DNA from 4 places in the Mesorhizobium sp. BH1-1-5 genome. Region 1 is predicted to be linked to each of the others. Evidence: predicted binding sites of a transcription regulator. Region 1 holds the regulator's gene; each other region holds the start of a gene.
The links. The regulator LexA, encoded in region 1, represses DNA repair genes until DNA is damaged. The targets are predictions, from matches to a motif close to TGTTCNNNNTGTGTTCNG.
Positions count from the first base shown of each region.

Region 2: LB572_RS19755 (ATP-dependent helicase) is a predicted target of LexA. The motif match lies at 1,882-1,899, and genes of this name have one in related genera.
Region 3: LB572_RS22665 (YifB family Mg chelatase-like AAA ATPase) is a predicted target of LexA. The motif match lies at 2,365-2,382, and genes of this name have one in related genera.
Region 4: dinB (DNA polymerase IV) is a predicted target of LexA. The motif match lies at 2,493-2,510, and genes of this name have one in related genera.

Region 1 covers NZ_JAIUIM010000010.1:227,067-230,986, reverse strand. Annotated here, with positions in the region: gene moaC (cyclic pyranopterin monophosphate synthase MoaC) at 1-16, shown strand, start outside; gene glp (gephyrin-like molybdotransferase Glp) at 16-1,221, shown strand; gene lexA (transcriptional repressor LexA) at 1,339-2,079, shown strand; gene LB572_RS16000 (ComEC/Rec2 family competence protein) at 2,121-3,920, opposite strand, start outside.
Region 2 covers NZ_JAIUIM010000014.1:100,740-104,659, reverse strand. Annotated here, with positions in the region: gene LB572_RS19775 (hypothetical protein) at 1-21, opposite strand, end outside; gene LB572_RS19770 (LysR substrate-binding domain-containing protein) at 134-1,102, shown strand; gene LB572_RS19765 (hypothetical protein) at 1,329-1,511, opposite strand; gene LB572_RS19760 (hypothetical protein) at 1,641-1,808, shown strand; gene LB572_RS19755 (ATP-dependent helicase) at 1,914-3,920, shown strand, end outside.
Region 3 covers NZ_JAIUIM010000018.1:8,184-12,103, forward strand. Annotated here, with positions in the region: gene LB572_RS22660 (TetR/AcrR family transcriptional regulator) at 114-701, shown strand; gene LB572_RS22665 (YifB family Mg chelatase-like AAA ATPase) at 743-2,272, opposite strand; gene LB572_RS22670 (hypothetical protein) at 2,543-2,977, shown strand; gene LB572_RS22675 (ABC transporter substrate-binding protein) at 3,040-3,920, opposite strand, start outside.
Region 4 covers NZ_JAIUIM010000003.1:297,499-301,418, reverse strand. Annotated here, with positions in the region: gene LB572_RS06005 (SDR family oxidoreductase) at 1-273, shown strand, start outside; gene LB572_RS06000 (aldose 1-epimerase) at 277-1,149, shown strand; gene dinB (DNA polymerase IV) at 1,157-2,419, opposite strand; gene LB572_RS05990 (cupin domain-containing protein) at 2,732-3,112, opposite strand; gene LB572_RS05985 (polymerase) at 3,494-3,727, shown strand; gene LB572_RS05980 (hypothetical protein) at 3,797-3,920, shown strand, end outside.

The DNA.
Region 1 (3,920 bases):
CAAGGTGGATGCCTGATGGCATTGGTTCCGGTCGCCGAAGCGCTCCAACGCCTGCTCGACGGCGCCACGCCATTGCCGGGCGAAAGCATTCCGCTGGCGGAAGCGGCCGGGCGGGTCCTGGCGCAACCGGTTGTGGCGCTGCGCACGCAGCCGCCCTTCAATGCCTCCGCGATGGATGGCTATGCCGCGCGTTCCGCCGATGTTGCTTCAGTGCCGGCACAGCTCGAGGTCATCGGCATGGCGCCTGCCGGGCGGGGCTTTTCCGGATCCGTCGGGAAAGGCCAGGCCGTGCGCATCTTCACCGGCGCGCCGGTGCCCGAAGGCGCCGATACCATCGTCATCCAGGAAAACGTCCGCGACCTTGGCAACCGCAAGATCGAGGTGACCGAGCCGACCGCGGAAGCACGCAATATCCGCCGCGCCGGGCTCGACTTCGGCCAGGGCGATGTGCTGCTCAACAAAGGTCGCGAACTCGATGCGGCAGCGCTTTCGCTCGCGGCGTCGGCCAACCACCCTGCCTTGAGCGTCGTACGCCGGCCGCTGGTTGCCATCATCGCCACCGGCGACGAATTGCTGCCGCCGGGGAGCGCGCTCGGCCCCGACCAGATCATTTCCTCCAACGCCTATGGCGTTGCCGCCGCCGCCCAGTCCGTCGGCGCGCGCGCGCTCGATCTGGGCATCGCCGCCGACCGCAAGGAGGCGATCGCGGCGCTGGTCAGGAAAGCGGTCGAGGCGAACGCAGACGTCATCGTCACGCTCGGCGGCGCGTCGGTCGGCGACCACGACCTGATCCATGACGTGCTCATCGGCGAAGGCATGACGCTCGACTTCTGGAAGATCGCCATGCGCCCCGGCAAACCGCTGATGTTTGGCCGGCTTGGCAATGTCCGATGCATCGGCCTGCCCGGCAACCCGGTGGCCAGTATCGTCTGCTCGCAACTCTTCCTGAAACCGCTGCTTGCCCGGCTCGGCGGCCGCGATCACAGGCAGGACGTGCGAGCCGCCCGGTTGGGCGCCGCCATGCAGGCCAACGATGTCAGGCAGGACTATGTGCGCGCCGTCGTGCGCGAAGAAGCCGGCGCCCTGATCGCAACACCTTTCGGCATCCAGGACTCCTCGATGCTGCGGATGCTCGCCGACGCCAACGGCCTGATCCTGCGTGAGCCCTTCGCGCCGGCCGCCGAGACAGGCGCCGAATGCAGCGTTCTGATGTTACGCTGAACAAAACGTCAACAAATTCACTAAACTTTAAACGGTTGCGGAACACAACTGGAACAGATAGTGTTTGTTCTGGGTTTGTTTTTCTGATTCTGGTTTCAGAACCCGTGGGGGCCGCCGATGCTGACGCGCAAACAACATGAACTCCTGATGTTCATCCATGAACGCCTGAAGGAGAGCGGGATTCCCCCATCCTTCGACGAGATGAAGGAAGCGCTCGACCTTGCATCCAAGTCCGGCATCCACCGGCTGATCACGGCGCTGGAAGAGCGCGGCTTCATTCGCCGGCTGCCTAACCGGGCGCGTGCGCTGGAAGTGTTGCGCCTGCCCGACTCGATCGCCCCCGGCCTCAATGCGGCGAAGAAGTTTTCGCCAAGCGTCATCCAGGGCAGCCTGGGTCAGAACAATGTCAGTCGTCAGATCAGGCCGGTGGCGCCGTCGCGAGCCCCGACGCCAAGCAATGACGACGATGCCGTTTCGGCCGTATCCATCCCGGTGATGGGACGCATCGCCGCCGGTGTGCCGATCGACGCCATCCAGCACCAGACGCATTCGATCACCGTGCCGCCGGACATGATCATGGGCGGCGAGCACTATGCGCTGGAGGTCAAGGGCGACTCGATGATCGAGGCTGGCATCTTCGACGGCGATACCGTCATCATCCGCAACGCCAATACGGCGAGCCCGGGCGAGATCGTGGTGGCGCTGGTCGACGACCAGGAAGCGACCTTGAAGCGCTTCCGCCGCAAGGGTGCCTCGATCGCGCTCGAGGCCGCCAACCCGGCCTATGAAACCCGGATCTTCGGACCGGACCGGGTCAAGGTTCAGGGTAAGCTCGTCGGACTTATCCGCCGCTACTGAGCAAGGCTGGGCGGCGGTCTTCGTCCGGAATTGCCCGACATCTATTCTGTCGGCTGCGGCGCTGCAGCCGGCTTGTCCGGCCGTTGATAGGGCGGCAGCCCCCTCGCCTCGCGCGTGTATTTCCGTTGCTCGTGCCAGGGTCGATATGGTTCTTCGACCGCATAGCGAGCGGTTGGCCGCGCGGTTGCCGATTGCGGATCGAAGAAGACGGCGGCGCTGCCGTCGCGCGCCAGCTGCCGCTTGGTGACGACAAGCACGCGCGGATCGTGGCAGGGGTTGTAGGCGGTGGCGTCGTTGATGACGATGAGGTCGGCGAAGCCGCAGGCCGGCCGCGCGCTGCCGCGGTTCTCGGCGAGCGCGACGATGGCGCCGGACGGATGCCGGCCGATGCAGAGGTCGTCCGTACAGTAGAAGGGCGAGCCGGGCGGCAGGTCGACCGGATCGGCGATGTCCAACGCATCTTTGGCGAACGTTTCGGGCGGCACGATTTCCTCGGCTTTCAGCGCCCGTTTCCAGTTGTCGGTGGTGAATTCGTTGGAGCGTTCGCGATTGACGGCGAGCTCGCCGCCGCCGATCGGCATTGCCACCAGATGCGCGTCCTCGGAGATGAGCACATCCGGCGTGCTCACATGCGGAATGGCCAGCAGCGCGGCGAGAGCGAAGGGCACGGCTGCCAACCTAAGCCAGGTGGTGGCCATGGTCGCGATGACCAGCGCGATCGTCGCCAGCAGCACCGACTGGATCGAGATCAGCCCGACGGCATCGACCGGTGAGCGCTCGGAGATCCACGCCGAAATGGCGATCATCGCCGTCAGGCCCTTGCCCATCACATAAAGGAACGGACCGTCGAAGCCGAAGGGCATCGCCAGCGCGCTCAACACGGCGAACGGCATGACGATCAGCGAGACGATCGGCATCACCGCCAGATTGGCAAACAGGCTGAGCGGCGACACGCGCTGGAAATGCCAGATAGCAAACAGCAATGTAGCGCTGCCCGCGATGAGCGAGGTTACGGCGGCGCCACCCACCCCGAGCGCCAGTTTTCGCGACAGGTACCCGAGGAACGATCGCTTTGCCGGCGGCGTTGTCGTTTTGCCGGCGCGATAATCGGCAAAGCCGGCAAAGGCGCCGACCAGGGCGGCGGTGGCAGCAAACGACATCTGGAAGCTCGGGCCGACCACCTCGTGCGGCGAGACAAGGATGACGGCGATGGCCGAGATCGCCAAGTTGCGCATGGTCAGCGCCGCGCGGTCGAAGAGCACGGCGGCGAGCATGACAGCCAGCATGATGAAGCTTCGCTCGGCCGCCACGACGATGCCGGAGATCACGAGATAGGCGGCGATCGAGAGCAACGCTATTCCAGCGGCATATTTCTTCACCGGCCGGCGCGACGAGAAATCCGGAAACAGCGCGAAGGCGCCGCGCAAAAGCACCATTATCGTGCCGGCGACCAGCGCCATGTGCAGGCCCGAGATAGAAATGATGTGGTAGATGCCGGTCCGCCGCATCGACTCGTTGATCGCTTCCGGAATGCCGGCGCGCACGCCGACGATCAGCGCCGCGGCGATCTCGCCTTCGGACCCGCCGATGGCGCTCCTGATATGGTCGGCAATGCCTTCGCGCGCGTTTTCGATGGCCGATGTGACGCGCGCGCCAAAAGGTGCCTCCACTGGCCCAATCAGCTTCGGATCGCCCAGGAAAAAGCCGCTGGCGCCAATGCCGGCAAAGTAGCTGTCGAAGGAATAGTCGTAGCTGTCCGGCCGAACCGGGCCGGTCGGCGGCAACAGCTTGGCATAGCCCGTCAGCATCGAGCCGGCGGTCATGCCGGGTGGGATCCTGCG
Region 2 (3,920 bases), on a different contig from region 1:
GGGAATTGTATGGGCGTTCATTCTACTTTCTCCAAGATGGGGGCAACACTTGGTTAACAGTCATTTAAACGCCTACCCCTGTAAATTTAGGAATGCTGGTGGTAGCGTAAGCCCAGCTTAAGGTCGAAACCCCGTGCGTCTGCTCAGTCAGGTCAACCTCAACTCGCTGAAAATCGTGGAGAGCGCCGCGAGGCACAGGAATTTCACGCGTGCCGGCGAAGAGCAATTTATCACCGCTTCCGCCGTCAGCCAGCGCGTGAAAAGCCTGGAAGATCAGCTTCGCTTCAAGATCTTCGAGCGCGGCGGCAATGCCGTGTCATTGACGCCGGAGGGCGAGACCTATGTGGCGCGCGTGCGCGAGGCGCTGGAGCGGATCGTTGCGGCCAGCATGGAGGCCACCGGCCAGTCGCAGGCGCATGTGCTTCGTATCTGCGTGCTGCCGACTTTCGCGGCACGCTGGCTGTTCCCGCGGCTTTCGGCCTTCCAGCATCAATATCCCGACATCGAGATGCGGGTGTCGACCTCCTACGCCACCCATGAATTCTCGACCTCGGAATACGATCTCGAAATCCGCTATGGCGACGGCAATTTCCCCGGCCTCACCTCGGAGCTGCTGTTCAAGGAAGATCTGACGCCGGTCTGCAGTCGCAGGCTGTTTTACGACGTGCTGGGCGACAAGCCGCTGTCGAAGGTGACGCCGGAGGATCTGCGCTACTTCACGCTGCTGCACTCCGACACCTGCACGCAGAGCTGGCAGTCGTGGCTGGGCTTTGCCGGCGCGAGCTTCGTGCTTGGCGAAACCAGGAGCGTCTACTTCGATTCCTGCATGATGTCCTACGAAGCGGCCAATGCCGGGATGGGCTTTGCCGTCGCCAACCGCGCCTACATGGCAAGCGACATCCGCGCCGAACGGCTGGTGGCCCCGTTCGCGGTCCACCATCCCAACACCGCGGGCTGGTATTTCGTCAGCCCCATCAAGGCGCTCGGCGCCCGCAAGGTGGAGCTGTTCAAGCAGTGGATCATGGCCGAGGCGGGGCTGACGCAGCGCCAGCTGGACATCGAGATCGCCGGCGGGCAGCCGGGTCGCTCGGCGCTGGCGTGAGGAAGCCGCCAACGGCGTATCCTCACATAATTTCAGGATTTTTGCTCATCCCCAACCCCGTAGCCGGCTACCGCGATCGCACCATGACGCAAAGCGGAGACTCAGCTATGTTGGATCGTGCGGCGGGCCTGATTTTCCCGCTTGGCCGGCGCTACCGAGCTTCCTCCCAAGCAGCGCCGGCCTTCTTCGTTTCAGCCCGACGATGTCTCCGGCCTGCCCGGCCCTGTTATTGCTTCGGCGGCGAGCCCGGCTGATCGCCGCCGGTGCTCGATTTCGGCACCGGATTCTTGTCGACCTGCGGGTTCCGGTTGATCTCATCGCCCGGCGCCTTGGTTGGCGGGGTGCTGTTGTCGCAGGCGGCGAGCGCGAGCGCTGCCGCAAGAGCCAGCAGCACCGGAAGTTTCTTCATGACGACCTCCTCTGGTTCGCTCCTTCTGCACGAAGGGCAACGAGGCGGTGGCCGTTTGGTTGCGTGGCGCGGGGAACCAACCGGCCAGTGTTCGGTTGAAGGCCAATCGAACCGAAATGAGGAGTGGTCATGATCCGCCTGCTGCTAACAGGTCTGTTCGCTTACACTGCCTATCGCGTCGCCGTGAGGATGATCGACGAGGTGCCCGGCGATGTCGCACCGCTGGACATGCCGGGTGACGAGAGGCGCGCGTTGCTGCGCCAGTCGGCGGCGATGGGAGTGGAGCCGAAGCGGTAGTTCAGCCAACCTCCCCTTGTGGGGGAGAGCAGCTCTCTCCGGCTTTCGCCATGTACCAAGAGCGAGTTGTATTGCGAACAAAGCGGAAACGATGCTTGATGGGCGATGAACATCGCCGCTCGTGATTCGTCCTTCGAAGCACCCGCCTATCTTGCCCGCCTGAACGACGAGCAGCGGCTGGCGGTGGTGCATGGCGACGGCAAGGTGGCCGCACCGCTTCTGGTGATCGCCGGCGCCGGTTCCGGCAAGACCAACACGCTGGCGCATCGCGTCGCCCATCTCATCGTCAAGGGCGCCGATCCGCGCCGTATCCTGTTGATGACCTTCTCGCGCCGCGCCGCGGCCGAAATGGCCAAGCGCGTCGAGCGCATCGCCGGCGAGGTGCTGGGGCGCGACGCCGCCATCATCGCCGACGCGCTCGCCTGGGCCGGCACTTTCCACGGCATCGGCGCGAGGCTGTTGCGCGACTATGCCGAGCAGATCGGCCTCGACACCGCGTTCACTATCCATGACCGCGAGGATTCGGCCGACTTGATGAACCTTGCCCGGCACGAGCTGGGATTTTCCAAGACCGAAAGCCGTTTCCCGACCAAAGGCACCTGCCTGCAGATCTATTCGCGAGCGGTGAATGGGCAGGCGCCGCTGGGTGAAGTGCTGGGCTCGGCCTTTCCATGGTGCGCGGCATGGGCGGACCAGCTGAAGGAACTGTTCGCGGCTTATGTCGAGGCCAAGCAAGCGCAGAACGTGCTCGATTACGACGACCTCCTGCTCTACTGGGCGCAGATGGCGGCCGAGCCGGAGATCGCCGCCCACCTCGGTTCCCGCTTCGACCATGTGCTGGTCGACGAATACCAGGACACCAACAGGCTGCAGGCCTCGATCCTTTTGGCGCTGAAGCCGGATGGCGCGGGCTTGACCGTGGTGGGCGACGACGCGCAGTCGATCTATTCCTTCCGCGCGGCGGAAGTGCGCAACATCCTCGATTTCCCGAAACAATTCGCAAAGCCCACCGAGATCGTCATGCTGGAGCGCAACTACCGCTCGACCGAGACGATCCTGGCCGCCGCCAACAAGGTGATCGGCGAGGCGAGCGAGCGCTTCACCAAGAACCTGTGGACCGAGCGCCGGTCCTCGCACAAGCCGCAACTGGTCAGCGTGCGCGACGAGGCCGAGCAGGCCAATTACGTCTGCCAGGCGATCCTCGCCGAGCGCGAGGCCGGCACGGCGCTGAAGGCGCAGGCGGTGCTGTTCCGCACATCGAGCCACAGCGGGCCGCTGGAAGTGGAACTGACGCGCCGCAACATCCCTTTCGTGAAGTTCGGCGGACTGAAGTTCCTCGATGCCGCGCATGTCAAGGACATGCTGGCGATGCTGCGCTTCGCCGAGAACCCGCGCGACCGCGTCGCCGGTTTTCGCGTGCTGCAATTGATGCCGGGCATCGGGCCTTCCGCCGCCTCGCAGATCGTCGACGCGATGGCGACGTCGCTGGACGAGACGCTGGGCCTTGCCCGCTTCCGTCCGCCGCAGCGCGCCGCGCAGGACTGGCCGGTGTTCCTCGACATCTATAGCGGGTTGCGCGCCGGCGCCAAATGGCCGGCCGATCTCGAACGCGTCAGGCTCTGGTACGAGCCACATCTGGAACGCATCCATGAGGACGCGGTCACGCGCCGGGCCGATCTCATCCAGCTCGAGCAGATCGCGGCGGGCTATCCCTCGCGCGAACGCTTCCTGACCGAGCTGACGCTCGACCCGCCCGACGCCACCAGCGACCAGGCGGGCCCGCCGCATCGCGACGAGGATTACCTGATCCTATCCACCATCCATTCGGCCAAGGGCCAGGAGTGGAAGAACGTCTTCCTGCTCAACACCGTCGACGGCTGCATCCCGGCCGATCTCGGCGTCGGCACCAAGGAGGATATCGAGGAGGAGCGGCGCCTGCTCTACGTGGCGATGACCAGAGCCAAGGACAGCTTGCATCTGGTGGTGCCGCAGCGCTTTTATCCGCACAACCAGGCCGCGCGCGGCGACCGCCACGTCTATGCCTCGCGCACCCGCTTCATCCCGGCCTCGATGCTTTCGGCCTTCGATCAGTCATCCTGGGCGAGTGCCGCG
Region 3 (3,920 bases), on a different contig from region 1:
GGTTAGAGCAATTCCAGGAAAAGTGAGCGGTTTTCCGTCAGGAATTGCGTCAAAACAAGGAGATAGAGCGTTTCGCCGTTTCCGTGAAACGGCGAAACGCTCTAAGTATGTCCATGGATAAGCCCTCGAACACCGCCGATGACATCCTGGCCGCCGCGCGCTCCTTCATCGTCGCCGGCGGTTATAACGGCTTCAGCTACGCCGACATCGCCGAGGTGGTCGGTATCCGCAAGGCCAGCATCCACCATCATTTCCCAAGCAAGGTCGACTTGGTGCAAACCCTGGTCAGGCGCTACCTCGAGGACGCCGTCACGGGCATGGCCGAACTCGAGCGCAACGTGCCTGAGCCGCCCGAGCTGCTTCGAACCTATGCCGGCTTCTGGGCACAATGCATCGAGGACGCGAGCAGGCCGTTCTGCGTCTGCGCATTGCTTGCCAGCGAGCTTCCGGCCCTTCCGCCTGAAATTGCCTTGGAGGTCCGGGCGTATTTTCGGTTTCTCTCCAGCTGGCTGACCGGCGTCATCGAGCGTGGCGCCACGCAAGGCACATTGACCATCGCCGCCGCGCCGCGCGTCGAGGCCGAGGCTTTCATGGCGACCGTGCACGGGGCGATGCTTTCCGCGCGGGCCTATGGCGACGTCTTGACCTTCGGCGTGATCCTGGCGCCGACGCTGCAGAAGCTGATCCCGGCGCGCGATTGAAGAGAGGCAAAGCTGCGGCTTACGTGCTGGCTCGTTTGTGACTACGCTGCCTGCGCCATCCGCTCGGCATTCATCCGATAGGAAATCGCCTCGGCGAGATGGATGCGGCCGACCGTTTCGCTGGCGTCGAGGTCGGCCAGCGTGCGCGCCACCTTGAGCACGCGGTGATAGGCCCGCGCCGAAAAGCCGAGTTTCTCGCTGGCGTCCTTGAGCAGGGTCAAGCCGGCCGTATCGGGCTTGGCGATCTCCTCGATGATCGAAGGCGGGCAATGCGCGTTGGTGGTGGCGCCGGTGCCCAGCCTTTCCAGCCGTTCGCGCTGCATGGCGCGCGCACGCGCCACGCGTTGCGCCACCGAAGCGCTCGTCTCGGCCTTGTCGGGCCGGATCAGGTCGCTTGCCGAGACCGCCGGCACCTCGATCCGAAGGTCGATACGGTCGAGCATCGGGCCGGAAATGCGCGCCTGGTACTCGGTGCGACAGCGGTCGCCGCGCAGGCAGCGATAGCCGGGCTCGCCCGACATGCCGCAGCGGCACGGATTCATCGCCGCCACCAGCTGGATGCGCGCCGGATAGGTGACGCGGTGGTTGGCGCGCGCGATCATGCAGTCGCCCGTCTCCAGCGGCTGGCGCAGCGCATCCAGCGTCTGCGGCGTGAACTCCGGCAGCTCGTCGAGGAACAGCACGCCATGATGGGCGAGCGAGACCTCGCCCGGGCGCGCGCGCAGACCGCCGCCCACCATCGCCGCCATCGAGGCCGAATGATGCGGGGCGCGGAACGGCCGCCGGTCGGTGAGCTTGCCCTCACCAAGCTCGCCCGCCACCGAGGCGATCATCGAGACTTCGAGCAGCTCTTTCGGCGCCAGCGGCGGCAGGATCGAAGGCAGGCGCTGCGCCAGCATCGACTTGCCCGAACCCGGTGGCCCGACCATCAGCAGGTTGTGGCCGCCGGCGGCCGCCACTTCCAACGCCCGTTTGGCGCTCTCCTGGCCCTTGATGTCGGCGAGGTCAGGCAGGTCGCGCGCCGCGAGCTGGATGCCGGCCTCCGGCCGCGACAGCACCTGCGTGCCGCGAAAATGGTTGGCGACCGCGATCAGGCTGCGCGGCGCGAGAATATCGAAGTCCTTGCCCGCCCAGGCCGCTTCCGGCCCGCAGGCGAAGGGACAGATCAGGCCCTTGCCTTCGGCATTGGCGCCGATCGCCGCCGGCAGCGCGCCGGCGACGCCGGTTATCGTGCCGTCGAGCGACAATTCGCCGAGCACCACGTAACCGGCCAGCATGTCGCCCGGTATGGCGCCGAGCGCCGCCATCAGGCCGAGCGCGATCGGCAGGTCGTAGTGGCTGCCTTCCTTGGGCAGATCGGCCGGCGCGAGGTTCACCGTCACCTTCTTCGACGGCATCGACAGGCCCGAGGCGTGGAGCGCCGCCTGCACGCGCTCGCGGCTTTCGGCCACCGCCTTGTCCGGCAGGCCGACGATCTGCATGCCGACCTTGCCCGGCCCGACCATCACCTGGACATCGACCGGCAAAGCCTCGATGCCCTGGAAAGCGACCGTGCGAACCCGCGCCACCATGTTTTCCGCGCCCCCGGCGTGACCGCGCTTGTGATCCACCATCAGGCGGCGAGCGCATGCAACCCAGACAACCACAGATTTTCGAAGTGCGCAAGAACATTACGGGAACATCTATCCGCGAAGACGATGGATTTCGGTTGAGGCTTCCTCTGGGGGCCGATGCGTCGCCCTCGGCGGCGAGCTCTCGAATGCCGTTTTCCGCTCGGCGCCATTCGGCTAGAATGGATCGCACGCAAGATCGAACCTGGAGAGGCCACGAGGGAATTCGCCATGCGGACTGGCTGCGCAATCTTGATCGGGTTTGCCCTTGTCGCGCCTGCTGCCGCCGAAGATGCGCAATGCCCGAAAGGCCCCGCGCCTGTTCAATTGGAGGACATCGAAGCCGCGCCCGATTGCCTGCCGGCACACAAGCTGCATCAGGCCTGCGCCTGGGGATCGAGCGGCGACGAATTCATGTCGGAGGCCGTCATCGACAAATGCAAGGCGGGGTTTTTCGACCGACTGACCCGCAAGCAAAGGCGCCAGTACGAAAAGCGCCTTGACGCCTGCGGCGAACGCTATCCTATCACGCAGGATGGCGGATCGATCCAGATATACCTGTCGTCGATGTGTGCCGAGGATCTCGCCGCGACCTATTTCAAGGTTGCAAGGCATGGGCGAATTGCCACGACACCACGCTGGAAGGTACCTGACATAGCCGAGTGAACGGATGATCCGTACCGGGGGAGTTGACGCATCCGGGAACCGGTGCGCCTCGGTTCTCCTGCCTACCGGTCCAGCCACACCTTCTCGAAATGCTGCTCGAGATTGGGGTGCGCCGGATTGTCCTTCACCGCCGCCACCGAATGGGTGAACAGCGAGCGCCAATAGGGCTGGATGAGGATGCCTGAATCCTGCAGGATCTGCTCGACATCCTTCATGATCTCCTTGCGCCTCCCGGTGTCCGGCACGGCAAGCGCCGCGTCGAGCTTCTTGTCGAATTCGGGGTTGGCGTAGCCCGATTCGTTCCAGGCCTCGCCGCTGCGATAGGCGAGCGCGAGGTTCTGGACACCCAGCGGCCGCATGCCCCACGACGTCATCGAGAAGGGATATTTGGTCCAGTTGTTCCAGAAGGTCGAGCCCGGCAGCACGGTGCGCTTCACCTTGAAGCCGGCCTCGCGCAGCTGCGCGGCGATGGCGTCGCCGGTGCTGCGGTGCCAGTCCTCGTCGCCGGTGATCAGCTCATGCTCGAAATCGAGCTGCCCGGCCTCCGCCATCAGCTTCTTGGCGCCTTCGAGGTCGCGCGTCTTCTTTGGCAGTGCGTAATATTCCGGGTGCAGCGGGCTGACATGATGGTTCTCGGCCACCGTGCCCTTGCCGCCACAGCCGAGCGTCAGCACGGCCTGGTTGTCGGTCGCCATCTGCAGGGCGCGGCGCACGCGCTCGTCGTCATAGGGCTTGTTGGTCACATTGGCGCGGGCAAGGATCGTGGCCGCCGTCACCACTTCCGACTTCACCAGCCCGAGCCCGTCCATGATCTCGACATAGTCGGCGGTGGTCTCGAAATTGGTGTCGATCTCGCCGGCCTCGAAGGCGCTCACCCAGGCAGCCGGATCGGTGCCGTAGTCGATGAACTCGATGCCGTCGAGATAGGCCTCGCCACCCCACC
Region 4 (3,920 bases), on a different contig from region 1:
GGCGCCATGCTCGGCCTCACCAAATCGCTGGCGCGCGAGCTCGGGCCGCATGGCATCAGGGTGAACGCCGTGTCGCCGGGCGCGGTGGTCTCGGAGGCGGAAGAGCGCGTCTTCGGCGACCGGCTGCAGGAGTATAATGACTGGATCCTCGCGAACCAGAGCCTGAAGAAGCGCATCGAGCCTCATAACGTCGCCGATCTCGTGCTGTTCCTCGTCTCGCCCGCTTCCGACATGATCAGCGGCCAGAACATTGCCGTCGACGGCGGCTGGTAAGACATGCCCGGCGCGGTCGAGCTGAGCGACGGGCGGGCGAGGCTGGTCCTGGCGCCCGAGAAAGGTGCGGCGATCGCCCGATATGACGCGCTGGCGATCGGCGGCGAGCCGGTTCCGTTGCTGAAGCCGGGGGACGGTATCGGCACATCCGGCTGCCAGCTCCTGGTGCCGTGGTCGAACCGTATTTCCGGCGGCGGCTTCGAGTTTGATGCTCGCTTCCATGCGGTCGCGCCGAATGTGCCCGGCGAAGCCTTTCCGATCCATGGTGACGGGTTCCAGAAGCCGTGGCGGCTTGCCCGCCAAACCGACACCGAAGCCGAGCTGGTGTTGGACGAGGGGGCGATCGGGCCTTACCGCTATGCGGCGTCCGTGACCTATGCGCTGCAGGACGGCGCGTTGGAGGCGCGCGTCACCGTCGAGAACCGCGCCGGCATGCGCCTGCCTTACGGCCTCGGCTTCCATCCGTGGTTTCCGCGCGGCGGGAAAACGCTGCTCAAGGCGAAGGCGAAGCGCGTCTGGCTGGAGGACGAGCGGCACCTGCCCGTCGGCGTCGTGCCGGTGGGCGAGCGCCCGGCTTGGGATTTCGCGCGTCCCATCCCACTGCCGCAGGGCTGGGTGAACAACGCCTTCGACGGCTGGGACGGCCGCGCCTCGATCGCGCAGCTCGACGATGGGATCAAGATCACGCTGAGCGCTTCGCCGAAGCTCGACGTCTACATCCTCTATTCGCCGTCGCCGGATGCTGGCTTCTTCTGCTTCGAGCCGGTCTCCCACCCGGTCGACGCGCATCACGGCGAGGGACTGACGGTGCTCGGTGATGGGCAAACGATGAGCGCGACGATGCGGCTGGAGTGGGCGGTGGTGCGCGCCGGCTGAGGGCACGCTACAACTCCTTCTCCGCCAGCTCCCTGAACCCGTCCGGCACCGAGCGCGCGCCTTCCAGCGCCACCGTGCCGTAGCCGACCGCCTCCTTGCCGAAGCGCTGGCGGATCTTGTCGATGGCGCGGTCGGCGCCGAAGCGGGCGAGACCTTTGCGGCTGCCGGGCTTGCGCTTCTCGTCCACCAGGCCGAGCGGCAGTTCGAGCTGCAGCTCGGCATGCTCCTCCAGATGCGAGACGGAGATGGCGAGCAGCGAGATGTCCCGCTCGCCCGGATGGGCGGCGAGCACGCCGCGCACCAGCTCCTCGGCGATCTCGGCCAGCATCGCGGTCGCCTGGATCGGCTGTTCGAGCGTGATCGAGCGGCTCACCGAGCGCATGTCGGCGAAGCGCACGCGCACCGTGACCGTGCGCCCGGGCCGGTCCTTGGCGCGCAACCGGCTGGCGACGCGGTCGGCCAGATGCAGCAGCGTCGGCACGAAGACGCGCGGCAGCGCCGGCTTCCTGCCCAGCGCCGATTGCGCGCCGGCCGAATGCGCGGGGCGATGCGTCTCGAGTTTGCGCGGGTCGCGGTTCCAGGCAAGCGCTGCAAGTTTCTGGCCGGCGGCATGACCGATCAGCCGCTCCAGCGCGCCGCTATGCGTGCGCGCCAGCTGCCCGATCGTCTCGACGCCGATTTCGGCGAGCCTCGCCTTGGTCGCCGGGCCGACACCCCACATCAGCGTGACAGGCAGGTCGTGCAGGAAGGCGAGCTCGGTGCCGGGCTCGACCACCACCAGCCCATCGGGCTTGGCCACCTGCGAGGCGATCTTGGCGAGATGCTTCGTCCGCGCCACGCCGATCGAGATCGGCAGGCCGAGCTCGGTCTTCACCCGCTCTCGGATTTTTCGCGCGATCTCCTGCGGCGGCCCGAACAGATGCGTGCAGCCGGCGACGTCGGCAAACGCCTCGTCGATCGAGATGCGCTCGACCACCGGCGTGAAATCGCCGAGCACCTTGATCGCCGCGTCGCCGAGACGCTGGTACTCTGAAAAATGACCGCCGACGAAGATGAGCTGCGGGCAGAGCTCGCGCGCCTTGCGGCCGGGCATGCCGCCGCGCACGCCGAAGACCTTCGCTTCATAGGAGGCCGCCAGCACCACACCGCCGCCGACGGCGATCGGCTTGCCGCGCAGCGACGGGTCGAGCAGCTGCTCGACGGAGGCATAGAAGGCGTCAAGATCGGCATGCAGGATGGTGGCGGCCGCGGCGTCGTTCGTGGCGAGCATCCTGCGCTCCGTCTCCATCCGGTCCGCAATGCGGCGCCGCAGCATTAGCTGCGTCTTTTGTAAGGGATTTAACCGGAACATAAAGAGAACAAAAGCGGTCTCTTGTCAAGCTGGCGAGCCGGATACCAGAACAGTTGCAACCGCGCACAACCGGTACGTTTGCAACGCGGTTGCAAGGGAAACGCGACTTGAAGCGTTCGTCATTCGAGAACCGAGCAAGGCGCGAAGCGACGCGCGTGGGCCTTGGAATCCGATCGCGCATTCCCGCAGAAAGGATTGCGCGCCCAATAGCAGCGCCCAGCCGCCAATCGTCTACGCTGGCTTGGCGTATTGCTCGGCGCTCAGCACCTCGATGCACTGGAACGGCTGGTTGCCTTCCACCCAGGCGTCGTGGCCGGGCGGGATGGTGTAGGAAGAGCCGGCCTCGAAGGTCTTTTGTGTGCCGTCGGTCATTCGCACCGTGATCGAGCCGGACACGACATAGCCGACATGCGAGACCTGGCAACTCTCGGTCTTGACCACCGGCTTGACGCATTCGGACCATTTCCAGCCCGGCTGCATGTTCATCCGCCCGAGCGTATAGCCCGGCAGCCGGACGATCTCGACACGCGTCTTGGCGGGCGCGCGGACCTCGTCGGGATTGTTGTGCGATTTGAATTCGAGTTTGCTGACGTTCACTGCGGTTTCGGCCATGGCATCCTCCCTTTGTGCAAGCGGAGCACGACTATGCGATCGTCGGCGACCGCTGCCTCATCCATACGCTTTATTATGAGGTATCGCTAATATAATCGAAGCGACCGCGAGTTCAGCCAAGCGGTTGGCGCCTCTTCATGGAAGGCGGATATTCCGGCCTTCGGGCGACGGTCCGGGGCCTGTTCGGACTGAAGTCTCACCCATCGAACGCAGAGGCCCGAGGCGCCGATTTCGAGGCAACAACAGCGCCATCAATTCATTGGGTTAGCGAGCCGCCGGACAAAGTCCCTTCATCGGCGGTTTGACCACGGAGTGCCTGCCATTTCCTGCGATATGGCGGGCACTCCTTTCCCTCCCAAAAAGCTCTTGGAGTTGCCGGCCATGCTACCCGGCAGGATCATCGCGAACCTGTTTGCCACGCTGTTTCTGGCGGCGTTCGTTGCCAGCGTCTTCTTCGTCTTCGGCAGGCCGCTCTGGCCTGAGCGCCATGCCAAGATGGTGATCCTTCTCCCGGTCGACACGATGGCAACCGGATCGCTGCGAAAGGCCTGTATCGAGCCCTGCCTGCCCGCCCGCTTCGATCTCAGGCTCGCGCCGGCGAGACCGCACGGATGAACTCGGCGGGAACCAGTCAGCGCGTGACGCCGTTGATTGAGCGAAGGGACGGCGCTGGCGGAGGCCGCCATGCATAATTTCGAACTCATCGATCTTCTGTGCGTCATCGACGCATGCGCGAGCGACCGTTTGGCCGGACGTCTCGTGCCGATGTCGAAGGCCGTCGAGGAATTGCGCGTCCTGACCGGCGATT